DNA from 2 places in the Afipia sp. P52-10 genome. Region 1 is predicted to be linked to the other one. Evidence: predicted binding sites of a transcription regulator. Region 1 holds the regulator's gene; the other holds the start of a gene.
What was found. The regulator LexA, encoded in region 1, represses DNA repair genes until DNA is damaged. The targets are predictions, from matches to a motif close to TGTTCNNNNTGTGTTCNG.
Positions count from the first base shown of each region.

Region 2: the regulator LexA is predicted to act here: its motif matches at 5,202-5,219, upstream of X566_RS12190 (ribonuclease T2).

Region 1 is NZ_AZSJ01000007.1:723,240-730,056, reverse strand. Features, by position in the region: gene X566_RS20675 (ComEC/Rec2 family competence protein) at 1-1,718, shown strand, start outside; gene lexA (transcriptional repressor LexA) at 1,712-2,416, opposite strand; gene glp (gephyrin-like molybdotransferase Glp) at 2,599-3,807, opposite strand; gene moaC (cyclic pyranopterin monophosphate synthase MoaC) at 3,812-4,312, opposite strand; gene trpC (indole-3-glycerol phosphate synthase TrpC) at 4,317-5,135, opposite strand; gene trpD (anthranilate phosphoribosyltransferase) at 5,167-6,180, opposite strand; gene X566_RS20645 (peptidylprolyl isomerase) at 6,353-6,817, opposite strand, start outside.
Region 2 is NZ_AZSJ01000003.1:2,299,013-2,305,829, forward strand. Features, by position in the region: gene ftsH (ATP-dependent zinc metalloprotease FtsH) at 97-2,016, shown strand; gene X566_RS12170 (glycosyltransferase family 87 protein) at 2,195-3,415, shown strand; gene X566_RS12175 (DUF3617 family protein) at 3,555-4,022, opposite strand; gene X566_RS12180 (hypothetical protein) at 4,234-4,533, opposite strand; gene X566_RS12185 (hypothetical protein) at 4,702-5,160, shown strand; gene X566_RS12190 (ribonuclease T2) at 5,330-5,965, shown strand; partial or broken gene X566_RS12195 (23S rRNA (adenine(2030)-N(6))-methyltransferase RlmJ) at 6,049-6,817, shown strand, end outside.

The DNA.
Region 1 (6,817 bases):
TGTCGCCGCCGTTCACGGCGCTGCGCCCCGGCGGTTACGACTTCGCCCGCGACATCTACTTTCAGCGGATCGGCGCATCGGGATTCGTGCTGGGCGCGATCAAGCCGCTCGCGAAGCCCGAAGAGGGTGGCTGGGGGCTGCGCTATGCGGCGGCTATCAGCAGCATGCGCGATGCGATCGATGCGCGCATTCGCCAGTCCCTTTCGGGCGACGTGCGCGCGATCGCGACGGCGCTCTTGACCGGCAAGCGCGATGCGATCTCCACGCCCGTCAACGAGGCGATGTTCGTATCCGGGCTTGGCCACGTGCTGTCGATTTCCGGCTATCATATGGCGATCGTCGCAGGTGCGGTTTTCTTTGCCGTCCGCGGGCTGCTGGCGCTGTTTCCCTCGCTGACGGTGGGTTTTCCGATCAAGAAATGGGCAGCGGCTGTGGCCCTCGTTGCTGCGGCCTTCTACCTGTTGCTATCGGGGGCGGAGGTGGCGACGCAACGCTCGTTCCTGATGACGGCCATCGTGCTGCTCGCGGTGATGGTCGATCGCCGCGCCGTGACCTTCCGGACGCTGGCTGTCGCTGCGCTCGTGGTGATGCTGATCGCGCCGGAGGCCCTGGTGCATCCGAGCTTTCAGATGTCGTTTGCCGCAACGCTCGGACTTGTCGCGCTGATGGATCGCGAACAGCCGCTGTTCTCCGTCTCCGACGACATGGCGGTCCCGCGCTGGGTGTTGTGGGGCGGCCGTGAGATCGTGATCCTGCTGCTGGCCTCGCTGGTCGCGGGCCTGGCGACGATGCCCTACGCGGCATTCCATTTCCACCGGGCGACCCCCTATGGCGTGCTGGCCAATCTGGCGGCGATGCCGATCGTGTCGGGATTTGTCATGCCGGCAGGGTTGCTCGGACTGCTGGCGATTCCGTTCGGGTTCGACGGCATCTTCTGGACGATGATGGGCTGGGGTATCCGCTGGATGGTCGCGGTCGCGCAGTGGGTAACGGCGTTGCCCGGATCGGTCGGGCGCGTTCCCGCGTTCGGGATGGGCGCGTTGCTATTGGCGACTGCCGGGCTCGTCGCCATGGCTCTGTTGAAGACGCAGCTTCGTTGGGCGGGGGCCGCTCTCATGCTGATTGCGGCGTCCATCGTGGGGGTGGCCCAGCAGCCAGATATTCTGATCTCCGCTGACGGACAAAGCGTGGCGGTTCGCGCCGCCGATGGCCGCATGCGGCTGATGCAAACGAAGAGAGACGCATTTGCGGTGCGCGAGTGGCTGGCGGCTGATGCCGACAGACGGGCGCCGGATGACGGCACGCTGACAGACGGCATCGGCTGCGATGCGGCGGGCTGCGTCGCGCAGTTGGCGGATGGGCGCAAAGTTGCGCTGACGATGCGTTCGGACGGTTTCGCGGACGATTGCGAAAAGGCGGCAGTGATCGTCACGGCCCGTCAGCCGCCGAAGGCGTGCCAGACGATGGTGTTCGATCGCGAGCGTCTGGAGCGTGAGGGCAGCGTCGCGCTTTATGCCCGCGCCGGAGACTTCGCCGTCGAGGTCGTCAGGCCGGCCGGCAGCGACCGGCCATGGGCGCGTCAGGAAGCGCAAACCACTGTTCTTACCAGCGAAGCTGAGGCTCCCTTATCGGCAAACAGAACGTCGCCAGCAAGCGAAGCGCCACGTCCGGTCGATGCAACGCCCTCGCCGGATGCGTTGCCCCCTGAGGATCAGTAACGGCGGAACAGGCTGACCAGCTTGCCTTGGATCCGCACACGGTTGGGCGGCAGGATGCGCACCTCGTAGGCGGCATTGGCCGGCTCGAGCGCGATCGAGGCGCCGCGACGCCGGAAGCGCTTCAGCGTGGCCTCTTCCTCGTCGATCAAGGCGACGACGATATCGCCGGTGTCGGCGGCATCAGTGCGTTGGATCATGGCGACGTCGCCGTCGAGAATCCCAGCTTCGACCATCGAGTCGCCACGCACCTCCAAGGCGTAGTGATCGCCCGAGCCGAGCATCTCTGGCGGCACGTTGATCGTGTGGCTGCGGGTCTGCAGGGCCTCAATCGGCGTACCGGCGGCAATCCGTCCCATCACCGGAATGGCGACAGGGCGCCCGCCGTCGTCCTCGGAGGCCGTGCGGACCACCTTGCCCAGGTTGCCCTCGATGACGTTGGGGGTGAAACCGCGCCGGCCATTCCCGACGAAACCGCCTGCAGACTGTTCCGGCAGCTTGATGACCTCAATGGCACGAGCCCGGTTTGGCAGGCGGCGGATGAACCCACGTTCCTCGAGCGCCGTGATCAACCGGTGGATGCCGGATTTGGAGCGCAGGTCCAGCGCGTCCTTCATTTCGTCGAAGGAGGGCGGCACGCCTGCTTCCTTCAACCGTTCATTGATGAACCGCAAAAGTTCATACTGCTTGCGCGTAAGCATCTCGACCAGTCCCCCGAAATGATGTCGGCCCAATCCGGCTGTGCGCGAACGTGGGCCAACCCGGTTTCGATCGTTTCCCGTTCCAGCCTGAGACAAGGCCTAGAAACAAATCATGAACAGACACTATATGTTCGATATGTGTTCCGCAAGCTCTTAATTTCCGGTCAACGTCTGGAAAAATCCTAGATCGGGAGCTGCAGAATCCGGCATGGGGTGCCCGCGAGAGCCGCCGGGGCGTGGGGCGGCCGGATGATGAGTGCATCAGCGCGGGTGAGATTCGCAAGCAGGGAGCTGTCCTGATGGTTCACCGGCGTCGCAATCGGCACGCCACCGGGACGCCACGCCAGCGAGGCCCGCAGATAGTCCTCGCGCTGGTCATTGGCGGGCAGGTCCTGCCCGAGCGCGGCCTCGCTAATCGGCCAGGCGACATCCTGGCGACCCGACAGGGCGCGGATCAGCGGCGCCATGAACAGGATGGCGCACACGTAGGATGAGACCGGATTGCCGGGCAGGCCGAGCACGCGCAGGGAACCGCGGCGGCCATGCATCATCGGTTTGCCCGGCCGCATCGCGATCTTCCAGAAGGCCATGTCCACGCCTTCGGCCTTCAGCGCCGTATGGACAAGGTCGTGATCGCCGACTGAGGCGCCGCCCGTCGTGACGAGCACATCGACGCCTGCGTCGATCGCGCGGTGGATCGCTGCGGTCGTCTCAGGCAGCGTGTCGCGGGCGATACCGAGATTGATCACGTCTGCGCCCTCGTGACGCGCCAGCGCCCGCAGTGCATAGCCGTTCGAATAGACGATCTGGCCGGGGCCCGGCGCCGTGCCAGGCATGACCAGTTCGTCGCCGGTGGCGAGCAGGGCGACTTTCGGACGGCGGTGGACGGGCAAGGTCGGATGATTCATCGCCGCCGCAAGTGCGAGATCGCGATCCCGCAATCGGTGCGAGGCCTTCAGCAGGACCTCGCCGGTGCGGAAGTCGATCCCGGCGCGGCGGATGTGCTTGCCCGGCGTCGCGGCTTCGTTCACCGTGACCGTCGCGCCATCGCGGACCGTATCCTCTTGGATCACCACCGCGTCGGCTCCCGGCGGGATGACGCCGCCGGTGAATATCCGCACCGCTTCGCCCGGATTGACGATGCGGTCGAAAGGGCGTCCTGCGGCGACTTCCCCGATGACGTTCAATGTCGCGCCTGTAATGGCGTCGACGGCGCGCACGGCATAGCCATCCATCGCCGACATGTCGTCCGGCGGCTGCGTGCGCAGCGCCTTGATGTTCTGTGACAGCACGCGGCCTGCTGCGTCCTCCAGCGGGAGGTATTCCTCCGGCAGACCCGCTGCTCCTTCGAGCACTGACCTGATCGCGTCGGCGAGCGGCATCAACGCCATGGCGTCATCCCTTCACCTTGAAGTGGCCGGACTTGCCGCCCTTCTTTTCGACCAGATGGATCGCTTCGATGCGGATACCGCGATCGGCCGCCTTCACCATGTCGTAGATCGTCAGGCAGCCGACCGAGACGGCGGTCAACGCTTCCATCTCCACACCGGTTTGGCCGGAGACCTTGACGGTGGCGCGCACACGACAGCCGGGCAGCTTTGCGTCGGGCTGGATATCGACTTCGACCTTCGACAGCAGCAATGGATGGCAGAGCGGAATCAGTTCGTGAGTGCGCTTGGCAGCCATGATCGCGGCGATCCGTGCGGTGCCGAGCACGTCGCCCTTTTTGGCATTGCCTTCGAGGATCAGCTTCAGCGTCGCTTTCTGCATCACGACAGCGCCTTCGGCGACAGCGATCCGCTCGGTCGAAAGCTTGGTCGAGACGTCGACCATGCGCGCCTCGCCCTTGGCATCGATATGCGTGAGGGAGTTCGGCGCTTTGGAGCTCCGCGCCATCGGTTTAGCGTCTGCCAGTGGCGCGGCCGGCTTCGCGTGCCAGCAGCGTGCGGGTGGCCGCAGTGACGTCGGTCTGCCGCATCAGACTTTCGCCAACCAGGAAAGTCGCCATGCCGACCTGCGACAGCCGCGTCAAGTCGGCTGGTGTGAAGATGCCGCTTTCGCCCACCGCGATGCGATCCTTGGGGATCAGCGGCGCGAGCTCTTCGCTGGTCGCAAGCGTCGTTTCGAACGTACGCAGGTTGCGGTTGTTGACGCCGAGCAGCGGCGAGCGCAGCCGCAGCGCGCGATCGAGCTCGGGGCGGTCGTGGACTTCGAGCAGAACATCCATGCCAAGCGCGAACGCTGCGTCCTCGATGTCCTTGGCCGCCGCATCGTCTAGGGCCGCCATGATGATCAGGATGCAGTCAGCACCATGCGCGCGCGCCTCCACCACCTGATAGGTGTCATACAGGAAATCCTTGCGCAGCACCGGCAGCGAGACCGCCGCGCGCGAGGCGACGAGATAGTCGAGGCTGCCTTGGAACGACGGCATGTCGGTCAGGATCGACAGGCAGGTCGCGCCGCCCGCCTCGTAGGCACGGGCAAGCTGTGGCGGGTCGAAGTCGGCGCGGATCAGACCCTTCGATGGCGATGCCTTCTTGATCTCGGCGATCAGTGCATACTCACCACGCGCGAGCGTCTTGCGGATCGCGTTGGCGAAGCCGCGGGGGGCAGGGGCGGCCTTGGCAGCGGCTTCGACGGCGGCGAGCGGGCGGGCGCGCTTGGCGGCCGCGATCTCTTCGCGCTTATAGGCTTCGATCTTGGTCAGGATGTCGGTCATCAGCGGCAAGCCCGGTTCGTCCAATCCTGTATCAGCCGTTTGAGACCGCAACGAGGCGGTTCAACCGTTCCATGGCGCCGCCGCTGTCGAGCGACTTCGCACCGAGTGCGACGCCTTCCTTCAGATTCTTTGCATGACCTGCGACCACGAACGCAGCGGCCGCGTTCAACAGCGCCACGTCGCGGTAAGCGCTCGGCTTGCCCTCGAGCACGCCGCGCAGGCTCACCGCATTGGCGGCCGCGTCGCCGCCCTTCAACGCATCGGCATGGGCGCGCGGCAGGCCGGCATCTTCCGGGGTGATCTCGAAGGTGCGTATCTGGCCGTTCTCCAGCGCTGCGACAGCGGTCGGTCCGCTCAGCGTGATTTCATCGAGCCCGTCGGAGCCATGCACGACCCAGATCGATTCGGCGCCGAGGTTGCGCAGCACTTCGGCAAGCGGCTGCACCCATTGCCGCGAGAACACGCCGACCATCTGCCGCGTCACGCCCGCAGGGTTCGACAGCGGCCCAAGCAGGTTGAAGATCGTGCGGGTCGCGAGTTCCACCCGCGTTGGCCCGACGTTGCGCATCGCCGGATGATGGGTTGGGGCAAACATGAAGCCGATGCCGGCGTCGCGGATACAGCGGCCGACCTCGTCCGGGGTGAGCTCGATCTTGACGCCAAGGGCGCTCAACACGTCGGCAGCGCCGGACTTCGACGACAGTGCGCGATTGCCATGCTTGGCCACCGGCACCCCTGCACCAGCAACGACGAAGGAAGCGCAGGTCGAGACGTTCACCGAACCGGAGCCATCGCCGCCGGTGCCGACGATATCGACGGCCTCTTTCGGCGCCGTGACGCGGAGCATGCGCGAGCGCATCGCGGAGACGGCACCGGTGATTTCGTCCACCGTCTCGCCACGGACCCGCAGGGCCATTAATAGCCCGCCCATCTGCGAGGGGGTGGCTTCACCGGACATCATGCGGTCGAACGCGTCGGCGGCCTCCTGACGCGTCAGCGGGGCGCCGGTCGCCACCTTCCCAATGAGAGTCTTCAGATCGTCCATCGCGAGATCGTCCGTCGTGCGTCCAAGCCAGGTCCAAGGTCAGTCCAAGCTCAAGTCCAGCAACCGACCGTCAGCCAGCCGCCATGCCATAAAGCATTTTCCCGTCACTGAGAAAACAGCCCTGCGGGGCCATCGCCGCGCAGGGCTGAGCGGACGAAATGTCCGGACCGGATCAGTTCGCAGCCGTGGCGCCGGTGGCCTGCGCCAACGCGGCCTGATTGACCGACGGCTTGAGCTCCTGCTCGAGTTTGGCGACGAATTGAGCGATCTGCTCGTCAGAGGAGGTGCGTTGGACGTTGTCGCGCAACTCCTTGCTTTCCGCAGAAGCCATATCGATCGCCGGTTCGACGATGTCGGTGACGACGAAGACGACCCGTTCGCCGGATTTGGCGCCATTCGCCTGGCCAGCATCACCCTTGTTGGTCGTGAAGATCGCCTCGACGCCGGCCGGGCTGATGCCGGTTACGGTCGCGCCGCGCTTGAACGCCTTGGCGGTGTCGACCTTCACACCTGAGCGCTGCGCCAGGTCGGCGAGCTTGGCACCCTTGCGCAGCTCTTCGACCAGGGTGTCGGCCTTCACGCGCAGGCGTTTGTCGATCTCGTCGTCGCGCCAGCGGGCCAGCACGCGGTCCTTCAC
Region 2 (6,817 bases), on a different contig from region 1:
GGCCGCGATGAACTGGGTCTGAACCAACCGGCTGCTCCGGTGTGAGCCGGCACAAGGACAAGAGGCCGCGCGGCGCGCGGTGATGAAGGAAGCCCGATGAACGCCAACCTGCGTAACTTTGCTCTCTGGGTCATTATTGTCCTGTTGCTGCTGGCGTTGTTCACCCTGTTCCAGAACCCTGGACAGCGGACATCCTCGCAGGACATTCCGTTCTCGCAGCTTCTCTCGGATATCGACGCCGGCAAGGTGCGCGATGTCGTAATCCAGGGGCCGGAGATTCACGGCACCTATACCACCGGCGGCAGCTTCCAGACCTATGCACCGAACGATCCGACGCTGGTGAAGCGCCTGTATGATGGTAAGGTCACCATCACGGCGAAGCCGCCGGGCGACAACGTGCCGTGGTTCGTCTCGCTGCTGGTCTCGTGGCTGCCGTTCCTCGCGCTGATCGGCGTGTGGGTGTTTCTGTCGCGGCAGATGCAGGGCGGCGCCGGCAAGGCGATGGGCTTCGGCAAGTCGCGCGCGAAGATGCTGACCGAGGCGCACGGCCGCGTGACATTCGAAGACGTCGCGGGCGTCGACGAGGCCAAGCAGGATTTGCAGGAGATCGTCGAATTCCTGCGCGACCCGGGCAAGTTTCAGCGGCTCGGCGGCCGCATTCCGCGGGGCGTGCTGCTGGTCGGCCCTCCCGGCACCGGTAAGACGCTGATCGCGCGTGCGGTCGCTGGCGAAGCCAACGTACCGTTCTTCACCATTTCCGGTTCGGACTTCGTCGAGATGTTCGTCGGCGTCGGCGCGTCGCGTGTGCGCGATATGTTCGAGCAGGCGAAGAAGAACGCGCCGTGCATCATCTTCATCGACGAAATCGATGCGGTCGGCCGTCACCGCGGCGCCGGTCTCGGCGGCGGTAACGACGAGCGCGAGCAGACGCTGAACCAGTTGCTGGTGGAGATGGACGGCTTCGAGGCCAACGAGGGCATCATCCTGATCGCCGCGACCAACCGTCCGGACGTGCTCGATCCGGCGCTGCTGCGTCCGGGTCGTTTCGATCGCCAGGTGATCGTGCCCAATCCTGACGTCGTCGGCCGCGAGCAGATCCTTAAGGTTCACGTCCGCAAGGTGCCGCTGGCGCCGGACATCAACCTGAAGACCATCGCCCGCGGTACGCCGGGCTTCTCGGGCGCCGACCTGATGAACCTCGTCAACGAGGCCGCGCTGATGGCTGCGCGTCGTAACAAGCGCATGGTCACTCAGTCCGAGTTCGAGGACGCCAAGGACAAGGTGATGATGGGCGCCGAGCGCAAGTCGCTCGTCATGACCGAGGAAGAGAAGATGCTGACCGCCTATCACGAAGGCGGCCATGCGATCGTCGCGTTCAACGTCAAGGCGACCGATCCGGTGCACAAGGCCACCATCATTCCGCGTGGCCGTGCGCTCGGCATGGTCATGCAGTTACCGGAGCGCGACAAGCTGTCGATGTCACTCGAGCAGATGACCTCGCGTCTCGCCATCATGATGGGCGGCCGCGTGGCGGAAGAGCTGATCTTCGGCAAGGAGAAGGTGACGTCAGGTGCGGCGTCGGACATCGAGCAGGCGACACGGCTGGCGCGCATGATGGTGACGCGCTGGGGCCTGTCCGATGAACTCGGTACGGTGGCCTATGGCGAGAACAACGATGAAGTGTTCCTCGGCATGCAGGTGAACCGTCAGCAGAACGTCTCGGAGGCGACCGCGCAGAAGATCGACGCGGAAGTGAAACGGCTGGTCGAGACCGGCTACAAGGATGCGACCCGGATTCTCACCGAGAAGCGCGAGGATCTGGAAGCGCTGGCCAAGGGGCTGCTCGAGTTCGAGACGCTGACCGGCGACGAGATCACCGACCTGCTGAACGGCAAGAAGCCGAACCGCGAGTCGATCATCGAGCCGACCGGATCACGCTCATCGGCGGTGCCGTCCACCAAGAACCGGCCGCGGCCGGAGCCTGGCGGCGATATCGCTCCGCAGCCGCAAGCCTGATCCGGCAAGAGACCAGTTACCCTGCTACGAAACGCCTGCCTCGCGGCAGGCGTTTTTGTGTGTTCCGATGCGGTAAGCCGCCGATGCGGTCCTGAGTCCGCGCCAGACTTAAGGGTTCCGCAACGAGGACGCCTGCAAGCTGCCGCCGATCGCGCCGCCAGCCAGCAGAGCCCGCAACATGTCCTCGACGCCGTCCGCCACCATCGCCAACGACCGGCAGATTCCGGAACTGGCGCTGAAGGTCTGTTTCGCGTTGGCCGTGCTGCATGTCGTGTATTTCCCCGTCGCGTATCTCGCGGGCGGCTACATTTTCACATCCGAAGGACTTGGCCACCCAAGCGACTTCGTCACCGTCTGGTCCGCGGGGCGAATGGTGATGGATGGGCATGCTGCGCTGGTCTACGACTGGACGCTGCACAAACAGGTGCAGGTCGCCACTCTCGGGCAGGGCTATCCGGGCAACCTCGGCTGGCATTATCCGCCACCCTATCTGTTCATCGCGACCGGGCTCGCCTACCTGCCTTACGCCTTCTCCTATCCGTTCTATGCCGTGGCGAGCTTCATTCCCTATGCGGGGGTGATGCGAGGGATCGTCGGCCGGCCGGTCGGCTGGCTGCTGGCGTTGTCGTTTCCGGTGGTGTTCGCTAACGCGATGGTCAGTCAGAACGGCTTCGTCACCGCGGCGCTGATCGGCGGCACGCTGCTGTTCCTGCCGACGCGGCCGATCCTCGCCGGCGTCTTTTTGGGGCTGCTCACCTACAAGCCGCAGTACGGCATCCTGTTTCCGATCATACTGATCGCCACCCAGCAATGGCGCACGTTTTTCTCCGCCAGTGTGGTTGCGCTGCTGTTGGCTGTGCTGTCCTGGGTTGCCTTCGGCACCGACAGCTGGATCGGCTTTTTCCACGGGCTGTCGCAAACCGAGCAGGCGTTCCTGTCCGAAGGTCGGGCCGGTTGGGACAAGCTGCAAAGCCTGTTCGCGACGATCCGCTTCATCGGCGGCAGCGAGCGGCTCGCCTGGGCTTGCCAGTTCGTGCTGATGGCAGCGGTGGTCGTCACTGTTGTCGTGCTATGGCGCAGCCGCGTACGCTACGCGATCAAGGCGGCGGGGCTTGCGACCGGCGTGGTGCTGGCGACGCCCTATCTGTTCCTTTACGATATGATGGTGCTCGCGGTCGCAGTGGCGTTCCTGGTCCGCGACGGATTACGGACAGGCTTCAAGCCGTATGAGTGGGCGCTGCTGGCGCTCGCCTTCTTCCTGCTTTGCATCTTCGTGCTGGTGGGCGGCCCGACCGGGTTCGGAGCGGCGGTGATCATCGCGGCGATCACGCTCGCTCGCAGCGGTCTCCTGCGTCGGGATGCGCCGCCGTTGAACGTTGCGCCGTCACTGCCTGCTTAGAGTGTGATGGAGCGTGCGGTAGCGTTGAGGAGCGAACCGTCATCCTCGGCGTCGTGGCTCGTCTCAGCGAGATGATTTCGGCCAATTGCGCGTGTGCCGCTGCAGTTCAATGATGTGCGATCATGCAGATCGGCCGCCGTCAGCGCCTCAGCAGGCGTTCGAATTTTTCCAGATCCTTGATGTTGACGGTCATGCCGCCGGCCATCGTGACATCACCAGGCTTCTGGTCAGGTTTGCAGGCGCCAAGGTAGGAGGCTTCCAGCGTCAGATTGGTGATGCTGGGCGGGCTGCTCTCATCGTCGCTGGTCTTGGTCTCGGTGACCACCGTGTATTTGGATGTGAAATCGCCCGTCACATCGGAATGCATGGTGATGTACTTGCCTTCGAAGCGGCAGATCGAATCGATGGTGTAGCCGCTGGTGGCTTTCTCGACGTCGCGCTTCTCGCAGGCGACCGGCCGCATCGGATTGAACATCGTGCTCATCTCGCGGTCGGTCTTTTCGTCGGTGCAGTGAAACATCTTCGCTGTCGGCATCACGCCGCCGGTCAGCTTGATCTTGATCTCCCACAGTCCGGGCTTGCGAGTCGGGAGTTCGACTGCGCACACGCTGCCAACGCTGCAAAGAAGCGATGTAACGGCAAGCGCCGCAGCTACACCCGTTCGCATCATCAGCATCCCTCAGCCGGCGACATCCATCGCCGACGATTAGATGCCTTCGCGCACGCTGGCGCAAGAGTATGGATTATGCGTGCTGCGCCGCGATGGTTCCGCTGCATTCTCTCGCACTGCGGAGCGAAGCAAGGATGTCGCGATCGGCTCAGTAGCGATGCACGTGAACCGTGCGGACGCGGCGCGGCCAGACACAGGCGAACGACACGTAACCGCCATAGGTGCGCTGCGTTGCGAGCCGCCGCTGCACCTTTCCGTACTGGGCGCAATGGTCGGCGGCGAGAAGGCGCGGATTGATCTGCTTCGCGAGCGGCCAGGCGATGATGCCGCCGGTGTCATTGCCCTTGAACGGAGGCACCTCGTAGGCCTGGGCCGCCGTCATCTGCAGCGCCAGCAGGCCGACGGCTGCGAGAACTGACAAGGTGAAAGCATGCCGTTGCGCCTGCATGGAGAGCTCCTCTTGCGATTCTGTCGGAGTTTAAAACGGTGAGCAGGGAGGGAAAAGCACGCCGAGACGAATTTACCCCGGTTGCGGGCAACTGTTGCCGCGCTGCACTTGACCCGGAAGCCGGGCGGCGGCACCGTCCGCCCAGCAGCCTGAATCGGTGGATCCACCATGTCGCGCCAAACTCCCTTCCTCGTGCTTTTTCTCGCGCTGGTTGCAGCGGCCATCCTTGCTGCAGGCGGCGCTGCGAAGGCGGCGAGCGATCTCGAAAAGAACTTCTGGCTCGAGGGGCCGCGTTACGACGGCAACGTGCCGCCTTGCGAAGCCGCGCTGGGCAAAGTCGCCCGCCAGTTTGCGCAGAAGGAAGGCAAGTACTGGAATTCAGCTCTGCAGATCACCGGCTTCACCATGGTTCGCGAAATCGCGCTCCAGCCTTGGACCTCGGCGACCATCCCGCGCCGTTATTGCACCGCCCAGGCGGCAATTTCGGACGGCCGCGTTCGCAGGGTGAATTTCTCGGTGATCGAGGACGGCGGTTTCGCCGCCTTCGGGTCGGGGGTCGAATTCTGCGTGGTCGGGCTCGATCGCAACTGGGCCTATAGCCCCGGCTGCCGAATGGCGCGTCCCTGAGACGTCCATGAGACGTGCGGCGGGTGACCGCAGCCGGTTTTTGTTCTGGTAATGTTCATCTAACGATGGCTAACGTTCACTCCGGCTTATCGGTGTGAACGGGGGGTGTTTGATGTTGGTGTCGGCGTGGAGAGGGCGGATCGCTTGCTTGGCGGGCGTTTTGCTGGCGATGGCGGTTGCGACAGCAGCCGGTGCTCAGGATCGGCGGCAGAATGCACCGGGCGAGTTCGATTTCTATGTGCTCGCGCTGTCCTGGTCGCCGTCCTATTGCGAAGCCGCGCATGAGCGCGGCTCGCTCGGCAAGTCGCAGCAGATTCAATGCGGCGGCAGGCCCTATTCGTTCGTGGTGCATGGCCTGTGGCCGCAATACGAGCGCGGCTTTCCGAACTACTGCCAGCGCCCCGCACCGCGCCTGGACCGGCGCATCGTCTCGGCGATGCTGGACCTGATGCCCGCACCGGGCTTGATCTTCAACGAGTGGGACAAGCACGGCACCTGCTCCGGGCTGCAGCCGCGCGCGTATTTCGAGGCCATCCGCAAGGCTCGCGCCGGGATCAAGATCCCCGAACAGTTCTTTGAGGTGGCGGAGCCGAAGATGGTGGCGCCGGATGAGATCGAGGATGCCTTCATCAAGGCGAACCCCGGGCTTAGCGCCGCGGCGATTTCGGTCGTCTGCGACACCCGCCGCCTCAGCGAGGTGCGCATCTGCATGAACAAGGACCTGCAGTTCCGCGCCTGCGAGGAGGTGGATCGGAGAGCCTGTCGGCGCGAGAAGGTCTTGATGCCGCCGGTGCGCGGCGGCTGACGGGTAAGCCTGCCATACCAATCAGCAAATGAGGCGATCGTTGCTACAGTCAGGCGACGGTCGCTTTTGTTTTCGATATCCGGATGAACTATCGCCACGCCTTCCATGCCGGCAATTTTGCCGATGTCATCAAGCACATCGTGCTGAGCGGATATTGATCCATCTGCAGGATAAACCTGCGGCGTTCCGTTTGATCGACACCCACGCCGGCGCCGGCCGTTACGATCTCACCGGCGCCGAAGCCCAGCGCGGCGGCGAATGGCAGGCCGGGATCGGCAGGCTGCTGCAGGCCTCGTTCGAGGCGCCGGTGATGGCGTTGATCAAGCCGTATCTGGACATCGTGCGCGCCCACAACCCTGCGGATGGGCTCGTCGCCTATCCCGGGTCGCCGCTGGTGGCGCGGGCGTTGCTGCGGCCGCAGGACCGGATGGTCGTGTGCGAGCTCGAGCCGGGCGCGCACCGGCAGCTGGTGGCCGCGCTGCGCCGGGACCGCCAGGCGCGGGTGGTAGCGATCGACGGCTGGACTGCGTTGCCGGCCTATGTGCCGCCGCAGGAACGCCGCGGGGTGGTGCTGATCGATCCGCCGTTCGAGCGCCCGGACGAGTTCGATCGCCTTGCGGCTGGCGTCGAGGCGGCGATGGCCAAATGGTCTACGGGCAGCTACCTGCTTTGGTATCCGATTAAGGATCGGAGGGCGGTGGCGCGGTTTGGTGAACGGGTTACCGCGGCAGTTGCCAAGGCGCTGGGGCAGCCCTCACGCGCCGTGCTCGCCGAGCGCGTGCTGACGATCGAGTTCGAGACCGGTGGCGGGGGGCCAGCGAAGGCGGGTCTGCACGCGGCCGGACTAGCGGT